One region of the Polaromonas sp. P1_G2 genome, then DNA from elsewhere that is predicted to be linked to it. Evidence: riboswitches for the same ligand, from Rfam matches in the RefSeq annotation. Region 1 holds a riboswitch; the other holds the start of a gene.
What was found. Region 1 has a riboswitch for S-adenosylhomocysteine ahead of ahcY (adenosylhomocysteinase). Riboswitches for the same ligand answer to the same signal wherever they lie in the genome.
Positions count from the first base shown of each region.

Region 1 (10,073 bases):
GTTCAACGCCTGCGCCAAAAATCAAACGGTAAATGATGGGGGCCATCATGTGGTCCAGCACCTGTTGCACCGTGGGAGTGGTCTCGCCGCGCGCCTGGGCGCGCTTGACCAGCACGGTGGCTTCGTTGCGGCGGTTCTTCAGGCAATTGGTTTCTTCCGAGCCGGCCAGCGCGGCAGCTGCCTTCAGCATCGAGGCATTGCCCGGCTTGTTGAGGTGGGTGATCAGCTCCCTGGCCCAGGCCGCGAGTTCGGCTTTCAGGTCGCCCGTCTCTGGCAGGGGGCGATTCGGGTCCAGCCGCTGCGTGGCGGTTTCGCCCAGCAGGCCGTTCACGTCGCCCCAGCGCCGGTAAATGCTGGAGGCGCTGACGCCGGCGCGCTCGGCCACGGCCGGCACGGTGACCTTGTCGCGGCCCTCCTGGGCAATCAACTCTTCAAGCGCCTTGCGCACCACGGCCTGGACCTGGGCGCTACGGCCACCGGGGCGTTTGACCTGACTGGGGAGAGGGGTGTTCATGGGCAAATTCTAGCTTAAAGCAACGATGTTTGCGTTAATTTAAAAGTCGACGTAGAATTCACAAACGCAAACAAATTTGCTTTAAGAGCTTCAAGAAAGTTGAGCGTTTCCCATGACCGCACCCGCCCCCTCTGTGCAAGCCCCATCCTCCGCCTCAGCCGCCCGCTGGCAACTGCCGCCCGCGGCGGCCTTCCCGCTGCTGGCCGTCCTGCTGTTCGCGTTCTTCGTGGCGGGCAGCGCACCTTCGCCGCTGTTTGTGGTGTTCCAGCAGCAGTGGGGCTTTTCGCCGGCGCTGCTGACGGTGGCGTTCGCGATTTACGCGATTGCGCTGCTGGCCTCGCTGCTGGTGGCCGGCTCGCTGTCCGACCACATAGGCCGGCGCCCCGTGGTGTTTACCGCCTTGTTGCTACAGGCCGGCGCGATGCTGACTTTTTTGCTGGCTGAGGGCATCAACGGCATCATCGCGGCGCGTGTCGTGCAGGGCATCGCGACCGGCATGGTCAGCGGCGCGCTGACGGCGGCTGTGGTGGAAGCGGCCCCGGCCGCGCAAAAACGCCTGGGCGCGATGATAGGCAGCGTCTCGCCGCTGGCGGGCCTGGCCGTGGGCGCGCTGCTGACCGGCATCGCCGTGCAGTTCGCGCTGCACCCGGTGCCGCTGGTGTTCGGCGTGCTGGCCGCCATTTGTGTCACGGGTGCGGTGGCCACGCTGTTCCTGCCGGAAAGCGCCACGCCGCGCCCCGGTGCGCTGGCTTCGCTGGTACCGCGTATTTCGATACCCGTGCAGGCGCGCGCTGAATTCTTGCGCGGCGTGCCGACGATGCTGGCCGTCTGGTCCTTCGCGGGGCTCTACCTCTCACTGGTGCCTTCGATGCTGCAGCAGATCTTCGGCATCCACAACGGCATCGTCAACGGGCTGGCCATTTCGACTTTTTTCGGCCTGGGCGCCGTGTCGCCGACTTTGCTCCGCCGCCTGTCGCCCGTGCGCATGAGCGCTCTGGGCATGGCTTTGCTGGCCGTGGGCGCCGGCGGGGTGGCGGTGTCACTGGCCACGCATTCGGTGGGGCTGTTTTTCGCGGGCACGGCGCTGGCCGGTTTCGGCGGCGGCTCGGCTTTCTCGGCGCAGGTCCAGACATTGGCCCCGCTGGCACAGCCGCAGCAACGCGCCGAACTGTTCGCCGCGCTGTACGCCACCAGTTACCTGGCGTTCAGCGTGCCCGCCATGCTGGCCGGCCGGCTGATTGCGCCGCTGGGCCKGCCGGCCACGGCCGAGGGCTATGCGGGCCTGGTGCTGGCCGTTGCCGCCCTGGGCGCCTGGCTGCGCTGGACTTCGCTGCGCCGCACGGGCGCACCAGCCGTTAACTAATTAATCCAGCAAGGCGCGGGTTACTTCGGTAAAGCCCGCGCCGCGCTCACCCCGCGTCACATAGCGCGGCAGATGCGCGAGTTGCGGCACAAAACGCGCGATGTTGGCCACGCCTACGCTGTTGGCAAAGGCCTTGAACATCAGCTGGTCGTTGGTGGAGTCGCCCACGTAGACCCAGTTGTCCATTTCGGCATCCAGGTCGCGCTGCCAGAGCTGGCGAACAATCCAGCGAGCGCCTTCGAGCTTGTTGTGGTCGCCATACCAGCCGTTGATGTGGATGCTGCTCACGGTGGCATGCATGCCCTCGCTTTTCATGAGCGCCACCGCGGCGGCGATCTGCCCGTCGCTGAGTTGCGTGAATTCGCTGTGGTCGATGGCAATGTCGGTCTCGCGGCCCGGTGAATCGGTGGCGCGGTGCACGCCCGGCAGTTCGCGTTCGATGCGCGCCAGCACGGCCTGCATGCGGCTGAAGTTGGCGCTGCGTGTGGCCGCATCCTGCTGGTAGATTTTGGCCAGCGGCCGCGGCGGGGCGCTTTTGGCATCGGGTAGCAGGGCCACGGCGCCGTTCTCGGCCACGATGGCATCGACAGGCCAGCGCGCCGCGAAGGGTTCGCTCCAGCCGACCGGGCGGCCGGTGATGGCCACAATCTTGAACCCGGTTGCTTTCAATTCACCCAAAGCTTCCAGCGCATCGGGGGTGATCTCCCCTTCGGTGGTCAGTGTGTCGTCGATATCAGTGAAGACGCCTGTAATGCGGCGGCGCTCTGTAACAGGCCAGCGGGAAAATTCTTGCATGGTGAAATTTTCGCACGGCTCTTGCTCGCGGCTTTCAAAGGCTGAGCGGGCCCCGGGGCGGTAATTCCGTTTTCAATTCGAAGCGAGAGTAGGCGCGCCGCCGCAGACAGTGCTACAGCACGGCAAGGCGGTGCAACGACCTATCGCTTTGAATTGGAAATGGAATTACAATCGTGGCTTCCTGAGGAGCGTTGCAAGCCACACCACGTGGACCAGGCTCAGGACTTCATTGCAACCACGCTCACCCGCATGTGCTCTCTCAAGCCGGGTGAATGACTGAATTCCCCCTTTCTTGAAGCCGCATGCCCGTGGCGATTTTGCCCAGTTACTACGTCTGATTATTGGAGAACCGTATGAGCGCCGTCCTGAAGCCTTCCACCGACCACGTCATTGCCGACATTTCGCTTGCCGCCTGGGGCCGCAAGGAACTGAACATCGCCCAGACCGAAATGCCCGGCCTGATGGCCATCCGCGAAGAGTTCGCGAAGGTGCAGCCGCTGAAGGGCGCGCGCATCACCGGTTCGCTGCACATGACGATCCAGACCGGCGTGCTGATCGAAACCCTGCAGGCCCTGGGCGCTGACGTGCGTTGGGCTTCGTGCAACATCTTCTCGACGCAGGACCACGCCGCCGCCGCGATCGCCGCCGCCGGCACGCCGGTGTTCGCCATCAAGGGCGAAACCCTGGCCGACTACTGGGACTACACCCACCGCATCTTTGAATTCAGCGGCGCCAAAGGCACGCCTGAAGAAGGCCCCAACATGATCCTGGACGACGGCGGCGACGCGACGCTGCTGATGCACCTGGGCACCAAAGCCGAAAAAGACGCCAGCCTGATCTCCAAGCCGACCAGCGAAGAAGAAATCTGCCTGTTCAACTCGATCAAGGCCAAGCTCGCACAAGACCCGACCTGGTACAGCCGCCGCCTGAAGAACATCATCGGCGTGACCGAAGAAACCACCACGGGCGTGCTGCGCCTCAATGAAATGTCGGCCAAGGGCACGTTGGCCCTGCGCGCCATCAACGTCAACGACTCGGTGACCAAGTCCAAGTTCGACAACCTCTACGGCTGCCGCGAATCCCTGGTCGACGCGATCAAGCGCGCCACCGACGTGATGGTGGCCGGCAAGGTCGCCTGCGTGGCCGGCTACGGCGACGTGGGCAAGGGCTCGGCCCAGGCGCTGCGCGCGCTGTCCGCCCAGGTGTGGGTGACCGAGATCGACCCGATCAACGCCCTGCAGGCCGCGATGGAAGGCTACAAGGTCGTGACCATGGAATACGCTGCCGACAAGGCCGACATCTTTGTGTCCGCCACCGGCAACAAGAACGTGATCACCTACGACCACATGGCGAAGATGAAAGACCAGGCTATCGTCTGCAACATCGGCCACTTCGATAACGAGATCGACGTCGCTGCGCTTGAAAAATGCACCTGGGAAGAGATCAAGCCGCAAGTCGACCACGTGATTTTCCCGGACGGCAAGCGCATCATCCTGCTGGCCAAGGGCCGCCTCGTGAACCTCGGTTGCGGCACCGGCCACCCGAGCTTCGTGATGTCGTCCAGCTTCGCCAACCAGACCATCGCCCAGATCGAGCTGTTCACCAAGCAGGCCGACTATGAAGTGGGCAAGGTTTACGTGCTGCCCAAGCACCTCGACGAAAAGGTCGCGCGCCTGCACCTGAAGAAGGTCGGCGCGGTGCTGACCGAGCTGAGCGATGAGCAGGCGGCTTATATCGGCGTTTCTAAAGCCGGCCCGTACAAAGCCAATACCTACCGCTATTGATTTTTCGTGGCTACTGCGCGACCCGATAGCGGCGTTGCGGGTCCCGATCAGGCAATCCTCATGCACCTCAAGTGCATTCCGGTTGCCTGACGCCCGCGCCTTGCTCTCGGGCCGCTCGCTACGCCCTTGAGGCTGTTGTTGGAATACCGGAACACTACATGCGCGCTGACCTCTTCCTCGTCGACCACGGCCATGCCGCCACCCGCTCGCAGGCCCAGCGCCTGATTGCATCGGGCGTGCAGTGGCGTGCGGAGGCGGAGGCGCCCTGGAAAAAAGTCGCCAAGAACGGTGACGAGATTCCGGAAGGCGCGGAGCTTCAGCTGCTGGACACCACGGAAGCCAAATACATTTCGCGCGGCGGGCTCAAGCTCGAAGGCGCGCTCAAGGCCACGGGACTGTCCGTGGCCGGCCTGCGCTGCCTGGACGTCGGCCAGTCGACCGGAGGCTTCACTGACTGCCTGCTGCAGCACGGCGCCGTGCAGGTGGTGGGGGTGGACGTGGGCCACGGCCAGCTGCATGCCAGCCTGCGCGAGGACCCGCGTGTTGTTTGCATCGAAGGCGTCAATGCGCGTTCCATGACGGCCGCCGACCTGGTGGCCGGCCATGCGGGCGATAGCGGCGATATGGATTTTTCGGATGACTTCGATGTTGACGATGAAGGCGACGAAACCCCGTCCATCGAAGCCGACTTCGACTTCCTGACCGGCGACCTGTCCTTTATCTCGCTGACGCTGGTGCTGCCGGCGGTGGTGCGCCTGCTCAAGCCCGGCGGCGATCTGCTGATGCTGGTCAAGCCGCAGTTTGAATTGCAGCCCGGCCAGATCGGCAAGGGCGGCATCGTGCGTGACCCCGCGCATTTTGAGTTCGTGGAAAAACGTTTGCGCGATGCCTGCGCGGCGCTGGGGCTAGAGGTCAAGGCCTGGCTGGCCTCGCCGATTGAAGGCGGCGACGGCAACCGCGAATTTTTCATCCAGGCCGTCAAAGGCGATGAGGTGGCGGGTGAAGACCAGCCGCTGCCGGCTGCGCCGCAGCGCAAGGTCGCCAAGCGGGTTCCGCGCGCCGAAATGCGCGCCTCCCGCGCGCCGCACGAAGACTCCGAACTCGCGCATGCAGGCCAGCCTGGCCCCGCGCGCGGCAAACGGCGCGACAAAAAAACCGACAACGAGTGAGAGATACGTGATGAACCTGCCCTTCAGCTTTGAATTCTTCCCGCCCAAGACACCCGAAGGCGCGGCGAAACTGCGCGTGGTGCGCCAGGCGCTGTATGCGCACAAGCCCGAGTTCTGCTCGGTCACCTTCGGCGCCGGCGGCTCCACGCAGGACGGCACCTTCGGCACGGTGAAGGAAATCCTCGACGAAGGTGTGGCCGCGGCCTGCCATTTCTCGTGCGTGGGCGCGACCAAGGCCACGGTGCGCGTGCAACTGGCCACGCTTCGGGCCATGGGCGTCAAGCGCCTGGTGGCGCTGCGCGGCGACCTGCCCAGCGGCTACGGCGCCGGCGGCGAGTTCCATTACGCGAGCGACCTGGTGGCCTTTATCCGCGAGGAAACCGGTGACGCCTTCCACATCGAGGTGGCGGCCTACCCCGAAGTCCATCCGCAGGCCCGATCGGCCGACGCCGACCTGCAGGCCTTCGTCAAAAAGGTCAAGGCCGGCGCCGATTCGGCCATCACGCAGTATTTCTTCAATGCCGACGCCTACTTCCGCTTCGTTGACGACGCGCAGGCGCTGGGCGTGGACGTGCCTGTGGTGCCTGGCATCATGCCCATCATCAGTTCCACGCAGCTCATGCGCTTTTCCGACGCCTGCGGCGCCGAGATCCCGCGCTGGATACGCCTGCGCCTGCAGGGCTTCGGCGACGACACCGCGTCCATCAAGAGCTTCGGCCTGGACGTGATCACCGGCTTGTGCGAGCAGCTGTATGCCGCGGGCGTGCCCGGCATTCATTTCTACACGATGAACCAGGCCGCGGCGACGACCGAAATCATCGGGCGGCTGCAGCAACGGGCTTGAGCCCGGCCACCCCATGCGGCAGGGTGTGATCCAGATTGTTCGAGTCGCCGGTGCGGCGGCCTTGGTCGCCTTACTGGCGGCGTGCACGACGGCGCCGACCACACCGCCGGGACCTCGCACGACGCCCCGGCCCGCCGCGGCGCAGCAGCATGACGCGCCCGGCCAGGCCGTTGATGAAGTGCCAGCATCGGTATCTCTCAGCGAGCGGCCACGCCCCGAACTGTTGGGCGGCGAAGTGCCGCGCGAGTTCCAGCGGGGAACGGCTTCCTGGTACGGCCCGCGCTTCAACGGCCGGCGCACCGCCAGCGGCGAGCGTTTTGACATGCGCGAGTTCACCGCCGCCCACCGCACCCTGCCTTTCGGCACCCTGGTGCGCGTGCACAGCCTGGTCAACGGCCGTGACGTGGACGTGCGCATCACCGACCGCGGCCCCTACGCCGGCAACCGCATCATCGACCTGAGCCGCGCGGCGGCCGAGGAGCTGGGCATGCTGGGCCTGGGCTTCAAGGAAGTGGTGTTGCTGGTGCCGGAGTCCACGCCCGAGGTGGCGGTGGCACCACCGCCCGCCGCCAGGAAGCGCCCGGCTGTACGGCGGCGCCCCGCCGCGCCCCGCGCTCAACGCTGAAACGCCGCTGGCTGCGGGCGCACCCGCTCAGTTGCTCAGTTGCTCAATTCACGAAGGTCACGTCGTCCCTGGGTTGCGGCGGGATCTTGATGGCAAGCGCCTTGACGGGCCCGCTGGTCACCAGCGTACCGCCGTGAGCCGTGCCTTTGGGGATGATGATCAGCGTGCCCGGTTTGAACTCCTTGCGTTCGCCGCCCAGCCACATCGCGCCGCTGCCTTCGATGATGTACTGGATCTCGTCGGTTTTGGGGTGAATGTGTTTGGCCACGTTGCCGGATTGAATGCCGATGGTGGCGTTGTCGGTGATGACCAATCCCCTGGCGTTCATTTCGGGGTTTGGGGTGGGGGGAATGTCGCTGTGCTTGAGCGCAGCAAGGTCAATCATCGCCGGCGCCAGGGGCACGGCTTGCGCATGCGCTTCGGGCAAGGCGCGTTGGGCCAACGGTGATAACGCGATGCCGGCCACAAAGGCCAAGGTGACGGCAAAGCCGAGGGCTGTGGTGGTGTGGCGCATGGAGTCCTTTTTGAGGTGTTGTGGTTTGGGCGGGCCAGTATGACCATATTGCGCCCGGCTTGCTTGGCTGAATTCAATCCGCAAGGTGCCCGGCGCACCCCGACAGCCGCGCAGGGTCAATCAAACCTGACTGGCGCAAACTGTTTCAATTTATTAGAATTTCAGTAATTCCTGAAAATTCAATAAACCAAAGAGGCCCGGCGCCATGAACCTGCCCCCCTTAACCCAGCGTTTTGTCCTGCATTTCGGTGAAATGGGCAGCCGTTGGGGCATCAACCGCACCGTGGGGCAGATTTATGCTCTCTTATATGTGTCGCCGCGGGCCCTCAATGCCGACGAAATCGGCGAGGCGCTGGCGTTCTCCCGCTCCAACGTCAGCATGGGGCTCAAGGAGCTTCAGTCCTGGAACCTGGTGCGCTTGCAGCACCTGCCCAACGACAGGCGCGAGTATTTCCAGGCGCCTGAAGACGTCTGGGCCATCTTCCGCACGCTGGCCGAAGAGCGCCGCAAGCGCGAGATCGACCCGACGCTGTCCATGCTGCGCGATGCGCTGATGGAACACCCCTCGCATGCGGACGACATCCACGCCCAGGCGCGCATGAAGCAGATGCACGACCTGATTGAGCTCATGACGGGCTGGCTGGCGGACGTGCAGAAAATGGATTCGGCGACCCTGATGAGCCTCATGAAGATGGGCGCCAAGGTGCAGAAGCTGCTGGAGATGAAAAACAAGGTTACCGGCGGCATGAAGGCCGGTTTGACAGGCCGCGCGCCATCCACCACAGTGGCGGCTCAGCCTTCCGGAGCGCCCGCACCACCCGCAGCGCTGCCTGCCAACCTTCCCGATGACACCAGGAGTTGACGATGGACGGACTTGACGCATTCCTGTTGGCCCGCATCCAGTTCGCGGCCAACATCACCTTCCACATCCTGTTCCCGACCATCAGCATCTCGCTGGGCTGGGTGCTGCTGTATTTCAAGCTGCGCTTCGTCAAAAGCCAGGACCAATTCTGGATGGACGCCTACCAGTTCTGGGTGAAGATTTTCGCGCTGACCTTCGCGCTGGGCGTGGTCAGCGGCATCACCATGAGCTTCCAGTTCGGCACCAACTGGCCGGGCTATATGCAGAAGGTCGGCAACATCGCCGGGCCGCTGCTGGCCTATGAGGTGCTGACGGCCTTCTTCCTGGAGGCTACCATGCTGGGCGTGATGCTGTTCGCGCGCGAACGCGTCAGCGAGACCATGCACACCGTGGCCACCCTGCTGGTGGCGGGCGGCACCACGCTGTCGGCCTTCTGGATCCTGGCGCTCAACTCCTGGATGCAGACGCCCGCCGGGTTTGAAATGATCAACGGCCAGGCGCATGTGACGAGCTGGGTTGAAGTCATCTTCAACCCCTCCTTCCCGTACCGGCTCACGCACATGCTGCTGGCTTCCGGACTCACGGTGGCCTTTCTGGTGGCCGGAATTTCGGCCTACCGCTGGCTGCGCAACGACCGCGGGGCCGAAGTGATGGCCGGCCTGAAGACCGGTATCTACATGGCCGCGATGTTGATTCCGCTGCAGATTGTCGCGGGCGACCAGCACGGCCTCAACACGCTGGAGCACCAGCCGGCCAAGCTGGCGGCGATGGAGGGCATCTGGAAAACCGAAAAAGGCGTGCCCGCGATTCTGTTCGCCTTGCCGGACGAAAAGGCCAAGGCCAACCGCTATGAAATCGCGATCCCCAAGCTGGCCTCGCTCTACCTCACGCACTCGATGGACGGCGAGGTCAAGGGCCTGGACCAGTTCGAGGGCAAGCACCCGCCCGTGGCGCCGGTGTTCTGGGCCTTCCGCATCATGGTGGGTGTGGGCGTGCTGATGCTGCTGGTCAGCTGGGCCAGCGTGCTGCAGCTGGCCCCGTGGAAGAGAGACCCGGCGCGCACCTTGACGGTGTGGCATGCCCGCTTGCTGGTGGCCATGACTTTCGCGGGCTGGATCGCACTGGTCGCCGGCTGGTACGTGACCGAAATCGGCCGCCAGCCCTGGCTGGTGACGGGCGTGCTGACGGCGGCCGACGCGGCCTCGAAAGTGCCGGCGCCGCGCATCGCGCTGACCTTGTCGCTCTACCTCGCGCTATACGCGGTGCTGCTGGCGTCTTATGTGTCGGTGGTCTTCTACCTCGCGCGGCACAGGAAGCATGCGGACAAGCCTTTCGGCGACGACGACAACACCGCGGGCGAAACCGAAAAAGAACTCAACGTCGTGAACTATCCCGAAAAGGAAGGAGCATCCCATGCTTGATCTTGCCCCCGACCTGACGCAAGCCGCCGGCTGGATGCCGATTGTTTTCCTGGTGGTGATGGGGCTGGCGATGCTGGCCTATGTGATCCTGGACGGTTACGACCTCGGCGTGGGCGTGCTGATGCGCCGAGCCAGCGACGAGGACAAGGACACCATGATCGCCAGCATAGGCCCGTTCTGGG
Region 1 covers NZ_JBFUBY010000032.1:10,347-20,419, forward strand. The annotation lists gene AC1D0P_RS05525 (TetR/AcrR family transcriptional regulator) at 1-514, opposite strand, end outside; gene AC1D0P_RS05530 (MFS transporter) at 627-1,877, shown strand; gene AC1D0P_RS05535 (HAD-IIB family hydrolase) at 1,878-2,672, opposite strand; S-adenosyl-L-homocysteine riboswitch at 2,850-2,922, shown strand; gene ahcY (adenosylhomocysteinase) at 3,026-4,456, shown strand; gene AC1D0P_RS05545 (TlyA family RNA methyltransferase) at 4,615-5,625, shown strand; gene metF (methylenetetrahydrofolate reductase [NAD(P)H]) at 5,636-6,469, shown strand; gene AC1D0P_RS05555 (septal ring lytic transglycosylase RlpA family protein) at 6,531-7,094, shown strand; gene AC1D0P_RS05560 (cupin domain-containing protein) at 7,138-7,608, opposite strand; gene AC1D0P_RS05565 (GbsR/MarR family transcriptional regulator) at 7,814-8,470, shown strand; gene AC1D0P_RS05570 (cytochrome ubiquinol oxidase subunit I) at 8,473-9,891, shown strand; gene AC1D0P_RS05575 (cytochrome d ubiquinol oxidase subunit II) at 9,884-10,073, shown strand, end outside.

Region 2 (3,497 bases), on a different contig from region 1:
GCCGCGCGCTCGCTGCAGCGCGGCGGCTTCTACAAGGAAGCCGCCTGAGGGTGAGGGGCCTTCCCGGCCTCCTTATCTCTTGCTTTCCACCCCGGCCGTTACAAAGTATCCAGACGGGATCCACCCCGGCGCGTCACATTTAGCGGCTATAGTCAGGCCCGTTTGTCAGGCTTGGTTTTCACCATCCGGCGCTGCGCCCCGCAGCCTGCCCGTGGCCGGACACAACACAACATCACAACTAAGGAAATCATGAACGTGCGTTCATTCATCAAGATCGCCGCGGCATTCGCCGTGGCCACGGCCGCCCTGGGGGCCCATGCGCAGCTGGCGCCGCAAAAACCGGTCACCATCATCGTCCCGTACCCGGCCGGCGGCCCGCTGGACAATGCTGCGCGCATCCTGGCCGAGAAGCTGCGCCCCCTGCTCAAGACCGAAGTGACGGTCGACAACCGGCCCGGTTCCGGCGGCAACGTGGGCGCCGCGATGGTCGCCAAGGCGCCGGCCGACGGCCATACGCTGGTGATGGGCGCGGTGGCCACCCACGCCATCAACCCCTGGCTCTACCCCAACATGCCTTACGACGCGCTGAAGGACTTCACTCCCATCACGCTGGTGGCTCGTGTGCCCAATGTGCTGGTCATGAACGCCGAGACGGCGAAACGCCTGAACATCAAGGACACCAAGGACCTGATCGCCTATGCGCGCAAGAACCCCGGCCGGCTGAACTACGCCTCCGGCGGCAACGGCAGCGCCGGCCACCTCGCGGGCGAGCTGTTCAAAAGCCTGGCCAAGATCAGCGTGGTGCACCTGCCTTCCAGCGGCTCGGCCCAGGCGCAGACCGGCCTGCTGTCCGGCCAGACCGACCTGATGTTCGACAACCTGGCCTCGGCCAGCGCCAACATCAAGTCGGGCAAGCTGGTGGCCTTCGGCGTGACCACCATCAACCGCTCCAGCAGCTTCACCGAGATCCCCACCATCAACGATGTGCTGCCCGGCTTCCACATCAGCACCTGGTTCGGCATCTTCGGCCCGGCCAACCTGCCCAAAGCCACGACCGACCAGCTGCAAAAAGCCTTCGCCGCCGCGCTCAACACGCCCGACACGGCCGYAAAATTTGCACGCATGAGCGCCACGCCCAGCCCCATGACCTCGGCGGACTTCGCCTACATGGTCATGAAAGAGCACGCCGATTACGGCCGCCTCATCAAGGTTGCCAAGATCAAACTCGATTAAGTAGCACTCCGTTCCCCGGGGCATTCGCACCGGGGGATGGCGCAACAGGGCGTTCAGCCGGTAAAATACCGGCAACCCAAGGAGCGTTGCAGCGGACCCCAGCGTCCGTCAGGCTTGGGTTACAGGCCGCCCTCTCGGCACGCCTGCGGCAACGACGCTCACCTTGGCCTTAAGGTGAGTCCGTGTCTGAAACCGAAAATTCCGTCTTCGTCCCCCCCATGAAGCTGTCCGGCCTGGAGCCGGTCAACATCGGCGCGGGCACCCTGTTCGTCAACATCGGCGAGCGCACCAACGTCACCGGCTCCAAGGCCTTTGCCCGCATGATCCTGAACGGTGAATACGAGCAGGCCCTGGCGGTCGCCCGCCAGCAGGTTGAAAACGGCGCGCAGATCATCGACATCAACATGGACGAGGCCATGCTGGACAGTCAGGCCGCCATGGTGCGTTTCCTGAACCTGATCGCCAGCGAACCCGACATCGCCCGCGTGCCCATCATGATCGACAGCTCCAAGTGGAGCGTCATCGAGGCCGGCCTGCGTTGCATCCAGGGCAAGGGCATCGTCAACTCGATCTCGATGAAGGAGGGCCTGGAGCCCTTCAAGCAGCAGGCCAAACTGCTCAAGCGCTACGGCGCGGCGGCCGTGGTCATGGCCTTCGATGAAAAAGGCCAGGCCGACACCTACGAGCGCAAGGTCGAGATCTGCGAACGCGCTTACCGCGTGCTGGTCGACGAGCTCGGCTTCCCCCCCGAGGACATCATTTTCGATCCCAACATCTTCGCGATCGCCACCGGTATCGAGGAGCACAACAACTACGCGGTCGACTTCATCAACGCCACGCGCTGGATCAAGCAGAACCTGCCCGGCGCCAAGGTTTCCGGCGGCGTGTCCAACGTGTCCTTCAGCTTCCGCGGCAACGACCCGGTGCGCGAAGCCATCCACACCGTGTACCTGTACCACGCGATCCAGGCCGGCATGGACATGGGCATCGTCAACGCCGGCATGGTCGGCGTGTATGACGACCTGGATCCGGTGCTGCGCGAACGCGTCGAGGACGTGGTGCTCAACCGTGCGCCCGTCTACAAACCGGGCGAGCCCGAACTCACGCCCAGCGAGCGTCTGATCGAAGTGGCCGAAACCGCGAAAAGCGGCGCCAAGGACGACAGCAAGAAAAACGAATGGCGCGCCCTGCCGGTGCGCCAGCGGCTGTCGCACGCGCTGGTCCACGGCATGAACGAGCACATCGTGACAGACACCGAGGAGGTGTACCGCGAGATTCTGGCCGAAGGCGGCCGCCCGCTGCACGTCATCGAAGGSCCGCTGATGGKCGGCATGAACYTCGTCGGCGACCTGTTCGGCCAGGGCAAGATGTTCCTGCCCCAGGTGGTCAAAAGCGCCCGCGTGATGAAGCAGGCCGTGGCGCACCTGCTGCCTTACATCGAGGCCGAAAAGCTGCTGCTCGAAGCCGCCGGCGGCGACGTCAAGACCAAAGGCAAGATCATCATCGCCACAGTCAAGGGCGACGTGCACGACATCGGCAAGAACATCGTGACGGTGGTCCTGCAGTGCAACAACTTCGAGGTCGTGAACATGGGCGTGATGGTGCCCTGCCATGAGATCCTGGCGCGCGCCAAGGTCGAGGGCGCCGACATCGTCGGGCTGTCCGGCCTGATCACGCCCAGCCTGGAAGAAATGCAGTACGTGGCCGCCGAGATGCAGAAGGACGAGCATTTCCGCATCAAGAAGATCCCGCTGTTGATAGGCGGCGCCACCACCAGCCGTGTGCATACGGCCGTCAAGATTTCGCCGCACTACGAAGGCCCGGTGGTGTATGTGCCCGACGCCTCGCGCAGCGTGAGCGTGGCGCAAAGCCTGCTGTCCGACCAGGCCGCCAAATACATCGAAGACCTGTATACCGACTACGACAAGGTGCGCACCCAGCACGCCAACAAAAAACAGGTGCCGATGTGGCCGCTGGCCAAGGCGCGCGCCAATGCCACGCCCATGGACTGGGCCGGCTACACACCGCCCGTGCCCAAGTTCACCGGCCGGCGCATGTTCAAGAACTTCGACCTGGCCGAACTCGCGCAGTACATCGACTGGGGCCCTTTCTTCCAGACCTGGGACCTGGCCGGCCCGTTTCCGGCCATCCTCAAGGATGAGGTGGTGGGCACGGAAGCCGTGCGCGTTTATGCCGACGCGCAGCGCATGCTCAAGCGCCTGATCGAGGGCCGCTGGCTCACCGCCAGCGGCGTGATGGCGCTG
Region 2 covers NZ_JBFUBY010000158.1:94-3,590, reverse strand. The annotation lists gene AC1D0P_RS16205 (homocysteine S-methyltransferase family protein) at 1-48, shown strand, start outside; gene AC1D0P_RS16200 (Bug family tripartite tricarboxylate transporter substrate binding protein) at 250-1,233, shown strand; S-adenosyl-L-homocysteine riboswitch at 1,306-1,400, shown strand; partial or broken gene AC1D0P_RS16195 (dihydropteroate synthase) at 1,452-3,497, shown strand, end outside.
Region 2: it holds a riboswitch for S-adenosylhomocysteine, as region 1 does, so the genes downstream of both, AC1D0P_RS16195 (dihydropteroate synthase) here and ahcY (adenosylhomocysteinase) in region 1, are expected to answer to the same signal.